2 linked regions of the Litorilinea aerophila genome follow. The protein of the gene in region 2 binds, or shares a complex with, the protein of the main gene of each other region. Links are inferred from orthologs where the notes say so. Each region holds a gene or a part of one and is shown on either strand. Other genes may lie near its edges.

Region 1 (4,656 bases), on a different replicon or contig from region 2:
GAAGCGTATGCGCCAGATCATCAGTGAGCGGCACCCCTTCATCTACCGGGAGGTGACCGCGGACGAGGCCAGGGAGATCTTCAAGGATCAGCCCTACAAGCTGGAGCTGATCGAGGGGCTGGAGAAGGGCGAGGTGGATGAATACGGCAACGAGGTGGACGAAAAGCCGGTCATCAGCACCTACCGGCAGGACACCTTCGAGGACCTGTGCCGGGGCCCCCATGTGGAGCACACGGGCCAGATCCCGCCCGACGCCTTCAAGCTCATGAGCGTGGCCGGTGCCTACTGGCGGGGGGATGAAAACAACCCCATGCTCCAGCGCATCTACGGCACGGCCTGGCGCAACAAGAAGGAGCTCAACGACTACCTGAAGATGATGGAGGAGGCCCGCAAGCGGGACCACCGGAAGTTGGGCCGGGAGCTGGAGATCTACATCTTCGACGAGGAGGTGGGGCCGGGCCTGCCCCTGTGGCTGCCCAACGGCGCCATCCTCATCGAGGAGCTGGAGAAGCTGGCCAAAGAGGTGGAGCGGGAGGCCGGCTACCAGCGGGTGCGCTCGCCCCATGTGACCAAGGAGGACCTCTTCCTGCGCAGCGGCCACCTGCCCTACTACGCGGAGAGCATGTACCCGCCCATGGAGCTGGAGGGCGTCCGCTACTACGTCAAGCCCATGAACTGCCCCTTCCACCACAAGATCTTTGCCAGCCGCCCCCGCAGCTACCGGGAGCTGCCCCTGCGGCTGGCCGAGTATGGCACCTGCTATCGCTACGAGAAGAGCGGCGAGCTCTTTGGCCTGATGCGGGTCCGTTCCATGCAGATGAACGACGCCCACATCTACTGCGCCGAAGAGCAGTTCGAAGAAGAGTTCATGGGCGTCATCGCCCTGTACCGGCGCTACTTCGAGCTCTTCGGCATCGACCGCTACGTCATGCGCCTGAGCACCCATCACCCCCGGGGGCTGGGCAAGAAGTATGTGGACAACGAGCGGCTCTGGCTGAAGACGGAGGAGATGGTGCGCAGCGCCATGCGCAACGGCAACGACCCCTTCGTGGAGGTGCCCGACGAGGCGGCCTTCTACGGCCCCAAGATCGACGTGCAGATCTGGAGCGCCATCGGCCGGGAGTTTACCCTGGCCACCAACCAGGTGGACTTTGCCGTGCCGCCCCGCTTTGACCTGAAATTCGTCAACCGGGAGGGCCAGGAGGAGACGCCCCTGTGCATCCACCGGGCGCCCCTGAGCACCCACGAACGCCTGATCGGCTTCCTCATCGAGCACTACGCGGGCAACTTCCCGGTGTGGCTGGCGCCCCAGCAGGTGGTGGTCATCCCCATCACCGACGCCCACAACGAGTACGCGGCCAACCTGGCCCGGCGCCTGTTCGACGGGGGCATCCGCGCCGAGGCCGACCTCAGCTCGGAGCGGATGAACGCCAAGATCCGCCAGGCCCAGCTCATGAAGGTGCCCTACATGCTGGTGGTGGGGGACCGGGAGGTGAGCCAGGAGACGGTCTCCCTGCGCAAGCGGGATGGCAGCCGCCGCAACGACATGCCCGTGGGCGAGTTCATCGCCCTGGTGCAGGAAAAGATCGCCACCCGGGCCGGCGATCTGTAGGGGCTGTTGGCTGTTGCCCGTACACCCGGCTCCCGAATGCCCGGGCGTGGATGTCGGGAGCGAGGGAACCATACCAGGGCGGGCCTCTGTGCCCGCCCTTTTTTAATACTCCAGGTCCGTGCGCTGGATCTCCAGATCCCGGAACTGGGTCAACTCCTTACGGAAGTAGAGGCTGGCCGTCCCGGTGGAGCCGTGGCGATGTTTGGCCACCAGGACATCGGCGATATTCTGCCGGTCGGTGTCCTCGATGTAGTAGTCCTCCCGGTAGATGAAGAGGACCACATCTGCATCCTGTTCAATGGAACCACTTTCGCGTAGATCCGACAGCATGGGTCGTTTGTCGGCCCGGCTTTCGACGGCCCGGCTGAGCTGACTCAGGGCGATGACGGGCACGTTGAGCTCTCGGGCCAGGGCCTTGAGGGAACGGCTGATGTAGCTGATCTCCTGCTGGCGGTTCTCGTTGCGGCCACCCTGGCCGGTCATGAGCTGCATATAGTCGATGAGGATCAGGTCCAGCCCGTGCTCGGCATAGAGGCGGCGGGCCTTGGTGCGGATCTCGGTGACGCTGGCCGCGGGGGTGTCGTCGATGAAGATGTTGGTAGAAGCCAGCATGTTGGCCGCCTCCAGCAGGATGGGCCATTCCTCTTCGTGGACGTCGCCCAGGCGCAGGCGGTGGCTGTCGATGCCCGTCTCCATGGAAAGCAGCCGCTGCACCAGTTGTTCACTGCTCATCTCCAGGCTGAAGATGGCCACCCGCGCGCCGTAACGCTTGGCCGCGTTCTGGGCGATGGAGAGGGCAAAGGAGGTCTTACCCATGCCCGGCCGGCCGGCCAGGATGATCAGGTCGCTCTTCTGGAAGCCGCCCAGGAGCCGGTCCAGCATGGTGAAGCCGGTGGGGACGCCCATGAGGGTGTCCCGATTGCGGGTGAGGAAGTCGATCCGCTCCACCACGCCGGTCATGATGGCCCGAATGGGCGTCAGGTCCCGGTGGATGCGGCTTTCGCTGACGCCGAAGATGATCTGCTCGGCCCGATCCACCACCTCATCCACATCCTGGCTCTCGTCGTAGGCCAGCTCTGCGATCTTGCCGGCCGCGGCGATGAGGCGGCGCAGGACCGCGGTGCGCTCCACGATGCGGGCGTAGTGGTCCACGTAGATGGCGGTGGGGGTGGTGCTGATAAGGTCGGTGATGTAGGCCGGGCCGCCCACATCCTCCAGCTGCCCCCGACGCTCCAGCTCGTCCACCAGGGTTACGAAGTCCAGGGGTTCGTGGCGTTCGTTCAGGGCCAGCATGGCCTCGTAGAGCCAGGCGTGGCGCTCCCGGAAGAAGTCCTCCGGCCGCAGGAAGTTGGCGACCTTGATGATGGCGTCCGGATCGATGAGCAGGGCCCCCAGGACGGCCCGCTCGGCCTCCAGGTTGGCCGGAATGGTCCTGGTGGTACTGGGCTCAGAAGAGCCGGTGGTGCCGTTTTGCAGTTGACCGTCCAACGACATCCTCCGTGGGGAGTCCGTGCAGAAGCATTTCGAATCCAGGTGGCAGGCGCCACCTGACGCCTACTCCAGTCTGGCGTAAAGACCACGGCAGAAATTCCGGGTGCCCTCTGGGCGCGCGACCTCTGGTGGAACCTATCGGCGAATTTCTGCCGGGATTTACTACTGACATGCCATTGCCCGGCAATTTTCATTGGTTTTTTGCCGGGCCATTTGGCAGAAAAATGGCCAGGGCCGCCAGTGCAAAAACGGCGAAGTCGCGCCCTGCGACTTCGCCGTCCTATGGCATGACCGTCCTATAGCAGGAACAGTGTGTGGATGGCTACATTCAGTTGCCCAGCAGGCTGTCCAGATCCAGGCCCTCCACAAAGTCGGTGAAGACGCCCAGGTCCTCATCCTCGTCGTCCTCTTCTTCCCGCTCCCGCCTGGCCGTGGAGGCGCCGGCTCCCTCGGTGAGGCTGATCTCCTCTTCGGGGAGCAGGCCCGCCTGTTCCATCACCTCTTCGGCCACATAGATGGGGGCGTTGACGCGCACGCTCAGGGCGATGGCATCGCTGGGGCGGCTGTCGATCTCGATGGTGTCGCCGTCCACATCCAGCACGATGCGTGCGAAGTAGGTGTTCTTCTCCAGGCTGTTGATGACGATGTGGGTGACTTCGCCGCCCAGGGTCTCGATCACCGACTTGAGCAGATCGTGGGTCAAGGGGCGGGGCGCGTCGATGCCCTGCAGCTTCAGGGTAATGGCATCGGCCTCAAAGGGGCCAATCCAGATGGGCAAAAAGCGGCTGCCATTCTCCTCCTTGAGGACCACGATGCGGTGCTGCGACATCAAACTGACGCGAATGCTGTCAATTGTAACCTCAATCATCCCAATCCATCTCCTGCTGCTCTCCAACCCGACGCCTGAATCACACCGTGGCCGTGCCCGCGGGGCAGGCAGCGGGTCATTCGAGGCGAAGGAGGCGCCACATGTACGGGAACGGTCACGATTATAGCACAGATGATGATCGCTGCCAAGGTAATTTTCGCCTGCCCGGTGGCGTTTGTCAAGGGGCAAAAAAGTTGCGCAGGGTTCTGGGTGCGCTTCATTTTTGGGGCCAGTCCAGCATCATTCACCGCAGAGCTCACAGAGACATCGGGGAAAAAGCCCTGGAAGCTCCGCGTGCTCGGCAGCAGAAATCCGAACAACACGCAAGAGGGAGGCCACCCAAAACGACGGAGGGCGGAAATGGCTGCGAGGATGCCTGGGCTGCACGGCATTCAGAGAACGCCGTATTTGTTGTACACCTCGCGCAGGCTCCTGCCGTCCAGCAGATCCCGGCGCGCCTGATCTTCCTTGGAAACCCTCTCCTGGGCGAGGGTGAGCACCTGGGCTTCGACCGCCCGCGGGATAACCACAATGCCATCAAAGTCTGCGACCACGAGCTCGCCTGGATTGACCAGCACCTCGCCGCAGCGGATGGGCACGTCGTAGGCCATCACGCGGCCACGGCCCTGGGAATCTACCGGGCGAATACCAGCATAGTAGACCGGGAATCCCATCGCGATAATTT
Region 2 (4,613 bases):
GCTCTGCCGATTGAGCTACCGAGGATTATGGTTGCCCTTGAACATTACGGGCTTAGTATACGATTTCGCCCCTGGATTGTCAAATTTCCAGGGGCGAAAGGTACACTTTCCGTTTGCGTTTTCCCCCGCGGGAAGGAGGGCCATTTCATCCCAGGTAGTCCCGCAGCTTGCGGCTGCGCAGCGGGTGACGCAGCTTGCGCAGGGCCTTGGCTTCGATCTGTCGGACCCGCTCCCGGGTGACGTCGAACTCCTTGCCCACGTCCTCCAGGGTACGGGTGATGCCGTCTTCCAGGCCGAAGCGCATGATCAGGACCTTGCGTTCCCGCTCGCTGAGCCCGTCCAGGATCTCCTGCATGTGCTCCTTCAGGAGTCGCCGGCTGGCAATATCACTGGGGCCGGGCAGGCTGTCGTCCTCGATGAAATCGCCCAGGTAGCTGTTTTCTTCGTTGCCCACCGGCGTGTTGAGGCTCAGGGGCTCCTGGCTGAGCCGCTGGATGCGCCGCACCTTGGCTGCGGCCCGCTCCAGTTGCCGCTCCAGGTCGGGATCCAGGGGTTTGCCTTCCTGCATGGCCTGCCGGATGCGCTCAGCCGCTTCCGGCTCCACAAAGTCCATCTCCAGGGCAATCTCCTCGAAGGTGGGCTCCCGGCCCAGTTCCTGCTGGAGCCGTCGTTTGACCCGCGCCTGCCGGTTGATGGTTTCCACCATGTGCACCGGGATGCGAATCGTACGGGCCTGGTCGGCGATGGCCCGACTGATGGCCTGCCGGATCCACCAGGTGGCGTAGGTGCTGAATTTGAAGCCCAGGGTGTGGTCGAACTTGTCCACAGCCCGCAGGAGCCCCAGGTTCCCCTCCTGGATCAGGTCCAGAAAGCTCAGGCCCCGGCCGATGTAGCGTTTGGCCACGCTCACCACCAGGCGGAGGTTGCTGCGGGCCAGCCGGTCGTGGGCTTCCTTGCCCCGGGCGATGATTTCTTCCAGGCGCGCCCGTTCTTCGGGGTCGGTCACCTCTGCCAGTTTCTGCTGGGCCTCGCGCCCTTCGGCGATGCGCCGAGCCAGCTCCAGCTCCTCCTCGCCGGTGAGCAGTGGGTGACGGCCAATGTCCCGCAGATACATGCGAACGGGATCCAGGCTTTGGCCGAGCTCGGGCACGTCCTCGATCAGTTTTTCGATGGGGACGTACTTCTCTTGCTCGATCTCCTCTTCCAGCTTGGTGTCCCGTTCGATACGAGGAATGGGCGCGCTCTCCTCTTCCTCGTCCTCCTCTTCGGGCACGTCGTCAAAGACGTCTTCTTCCTCTTCGTTTTCGCCGAGATGGATGTATTCGTCCAACTCACTTTCCGCCGAGCTCCGGCTCCGCGGTAGGGGCGCTATGGATTCATCGCGCCCGGCGCTGCTGCGATTGGTTACAGTCCGGCGTCGCCTAACCATCTGTCTCCTTTGCCCGTACGGGCAGTTTAGCGAACTTTCACCCCCTGGCTGGGGTGTCCCTGTGCGTGTAGCACCCGACTGAGGCCGACCCACGTCTGTTCGAGATGGGATCGCTCGCGCAAATTACGGTTGTTGACCGAGTAAAGTTCCCGCACAGCATCCCGGTCACCCATCCGTTGCGCCTCGTCCAGCATGAATTTGATGCGGGTATATTCGGCCTGTAGCCGGCGAAGGCGCATGCGCACCACCACCTTCAGCAGGTCTTGCTGTAGTTCCTCCAGGTTACGGTTGGGCAATTGAGCTCCATATTGGAGCAGTTCCGCCAGGCGCCGGTGAAGGTGCCCGGTGAGGGATTCCTGGAACAGGGCCAAGTCCCAGGGTTCGTCCCCGGCCAGGAACTGCTTGAGCGCCCGAAAGATTTCTCGATTCTCAACGTTTTCCAGATCCTCCACCCGCAGGGGCTCGATTTCCCGTTCTGCCGTGGCACCGGCCAGCCAGATCAGGAGCTCCGGATCCAGGAGCAGGTTGGCCAGCAGGTAGTCTTCCGAGACATCACCGCGCTGGGCCAGCTCCGGACGGGGCGCCTGTTGCGGAGGCGGCCCATCTGGCGGGCCCGCCCGCCCGGGCTGCCATCCCGGCTGTGCCGGACGCCGGGCTTCTCCAGGCTGGGCCGCTTTGCCGCTGGTGGCCAGGATGGCCCGGGCGGCTGCCTGTACCCGGCCGGCGATGGTCATTTCGTCGATCTGGACAAGGCGACTGAGCTGCTGGATGTAGTGCTGCTGCTCGATCTCGTCGTCCAGCTCGGCGATCAGGGGCGTCAACTCGGCCACTGCACTGCCCTTGCCCCGGGCGGTGGTCAAATCGTACTGGCGGGCCACCACCTGGAAATAGAAATCCACCAGCGGTTGGGCCTGTTCGATGAGCGCCTGCCACCGGGCCGGATCGGAGCGGATCACGTCGTCCGGGTCCTGGCCTTCCGGCATGGAGGCGATGGCCAGGTGGGCACTCAGGCGCTCTTCCAGGCGCAGGCGGCCGCCTGCTGTGAAGGTGGGTTTGCGGATCCGGCCCAGGGCCTGTCGGGCCTGGTTGAGCCCCCGGATGGTCGCCTGCTGGCCGGCGCTGTCAGCGTCCAGGGCCAGCACGAAATGGTCGGTATAGCGCTGCAGCTGTTGCAACTGTTCTGCCGTGAGGGCCGTACCCATGCAGGCCACCACGTTGGTGAAGCCATGCTGGTGGGCCGCGATCACGTCCATGTAGCCTTCCACGATGACTGCCATCCCCCGCTCCCGGATGGACCGGTAGGCCTGATCCAGTCCGAAGACAACCCGGGATTTGTGGAAAATGGGCGTCTCACCGGTGTTCAGGTACTTGGGCTGCCGGTCGTCCAGCACACGGCCGCCGAACCCGATCACCCGGCCCTGCCGGTCCCGGATGGGAATCATGACCCGGGCCCGAAAGGCGTCGTAGATACTCTCCCGTTCCTCGTGGCGTTTGACCAGGCCGGCTTCCAGCTGCAGTTCCAGGCTGTATCCGGCCGCCGAGAGGTGATCCCGCAGGCTGTCCCAGCTATCTAGCGCATAGCCCAGCTGGAACTGTTCCGCCGTGGCCCGGTCGATGCCCCGTCGCTCCAGGTAGGAGCGGGCCGGTTGGGCGGCCGGGTGTTCCCACAGGATCTGGGTGAAGTAGGTGGCGGCGGCGGCGTTGACTTCGTAGAGGGTCGTCCGGTGGCGATAGCTTTCGTCCTGACTGCTCTCCAGGGAGACGCCGGTTTCCCGGGCCAACATTTCCAGCGCTTCCCGGAATTCCAGCTGTTCCTGCTTCATCAGGAAGGTGAAGACATCACCCCCGGTGCTGCAGGCGCCGAAACAGTGCCACGTTCCCGTGTGGGGAAAGACCACAAAGCTGGGTGTTCGCTCGTGATGGAACGGACAGAGCCCCTTGTAGGTGCTGCCGGCCTTCTTCAGCGGCGTGTAGCGGGAAATGAGCTCGACAATGTCGACCCGTTGCTTGATCTCGTCGATCGCGCTCATTTCTGCCGCCCCCTTGTTTCAGTTCACCCTGTATCTTTCACATGGCGCCCTGTTCACATCGTGTCACGACAACACCTTTCACCGTTGAGCGGATGCCCGGGAGAGTTGGACGAAGTCGACTGTGGACCAGGCAGGGAAATTATAACGATTGTTGAAAGGGGTGTCAAAGCGCCCGGGAGAGGTCGGCCTTATCCTTCGCCCTGATCTCGCAAGACTCGTTCATAAAGTGCCGTGGATAGACGAAAACCGGCCCTATCTCGCAATGCATCCAAATAGGGCCGGATCTTGGTAATGATACCTCTATGCTTGGCCTCAACCAGTGCACCAACCAGACCGATATAGCGCAAATCAAAATAGCGGGCGCTTTCTCTCCCAAGGCGTTCATCCATTAGGAGCAAGTCAGCACCGATCTCCAATGCTAACGCAATCGCCTCAGACTCGCCCGGGTCCAGATCTTGCCGTAGAGCCTGGACTAAATGACGGTTGGTGATAGCCATCCTTCTGATCCAGATGGCTGTACGGATATCCTCTGCGCCGGGCTGATCACCCCCATCTACGACGACTTCTTGCCATACAGCATCTGGGATAGTTATCTGTCCGTAGAGCTTTTGGAGCAAGTCTAACTCGCCAATACGCGCCAAGTTAATAAGAATCGAGGCGTCGCTTACTACAATCATAGCCGGCCAAGCTCTCTCAGCGTCTGGAGATCTTCGTCATACTCCTCAACATCATAATGGACCGGAATTCCCTGGCTACCGAGGAGTTGCTGAAAAGCCCACACGGACATGCCGGCCATCTCTCGGGCTTTGCCGAAGGAAAGCTTGCCGCGCTGGAATAAAAGGATCGCTAAATCTACTTTCAGCTCCTGAGGGGTCATCCGTGTTGCATGAAGGATCTCACGTGGGATCTCGATAGATACCGTGTTGGACATCGCTCTCCCCTTCTAGGTCCCAAGCTTAAACGTGTCGACCACATCGGGGTAGACCCGTTCACACTCCCGAAATAGTTCCAACAGCGGCATGGCCCTCATCAAGTTGCCCCGAGTCTGGATGCGACCACTGAAAAAGGCCTGGCTGGCCTTCTCCTCTCCCAGCCAGATGCGGTGCATCAGGTCTGCCTCCATCTCGAATTCCAGGTCGGCCCGCCCCGGCCGC

The links.
Region 1: the proteins of dnaG (region 2) and dnaB are in contact, whole or in part, in a crystal structure (PDB 2R6A), measured with the Geobacillus stearothermophilus proteins. The link is inferred for Litorilinea aerophila from one-to-one orthologs. Residues at the interface, in WP_049624496.1 of Geobacillus stearothermophilus: Lys456, Leu457, Leu458, Pro459, Ala460, Asn463, Ala464, Leu467, Leu535, Leu536, Ile537, Ala538, Gln544, Glu545, Asp548, Tyr549, His552; in WP_033016901.1 of Geobacillus stearothermophilus: Ser13, Glu15, Ala16, Gln18, Glu91, Leu92, Asp94, Ala95, Val96, Pro97, Thr98, Ala99, Ala100, Asn101, Tyr104, Tyr105, Ile108.

The regions. Positions count from the first base shown.
Region 1 is NZ_VIGC02000002.1:301,037-305,692, forward strand. What follows is about bases 908-3,890. They hold dnaB (replicative DNA helicase), read right to left. Parts: upstream 3,101-3,890; coding sequence 1,715-3,100; downstream 908-1,714. Other genes in these bases: thrS (threonine--tRNA ligase), read left to right, coding at 908-1,612; FKZ61_RS02500 (bifunctional nuclease family protein), read right to left, coding at 3,432-3,890. Outside these bases: more of thrS, read left to right, coding at 1-907; more of FKZ61_RS02500, read right to left, coding at 3,891-3,971; FKZ61_RS02505 (RraA family protein), read right to left, coding at 4,364-4,656. UniProt on the Escherichia coli protein: The main replicative DNA helicase, it participates in initiation and elongation during chromosome replication. Travels ahead of the DNA replisome, separating dsDNA into templates for DNA synthesis.
Region 2 is NZ_VIGC02000013.1:140,187-144,799, forward strand. What follows is about bases 958-3,897. They hold dnaG (DNA primase), read right to left. Parts: upstream 3,460-3,897; coding sequence 1,456-3,459; downstream 958-1,455. Other genes in these bases: rpoD (RNA polymerase sigma factor RpoD), read right to left, coding at 958-1,330; FKZ61_RS12030 (DUF3368 domain-containing protein), read right to left, coding at 3,648-3,897. In the rest of the region: more of rpoD, read right to left, coding at 146-957; more of FKZ61_RS12030, read right to left, coding at 3,898-4,136; FKZ61_RS12035 (UPF0175 family protein), read right to left, coding at 4,133-4,390; FKZ61_RS12040 (SCP2 sterol-binding domain-containing protein), read right to left, coding at 4,403-4,613. UniProt on the Escherichia coli protein: RNA polymerase that catalyzes the synthesis of short RNA molecules used as primers for DNA polymerase during DNA replication.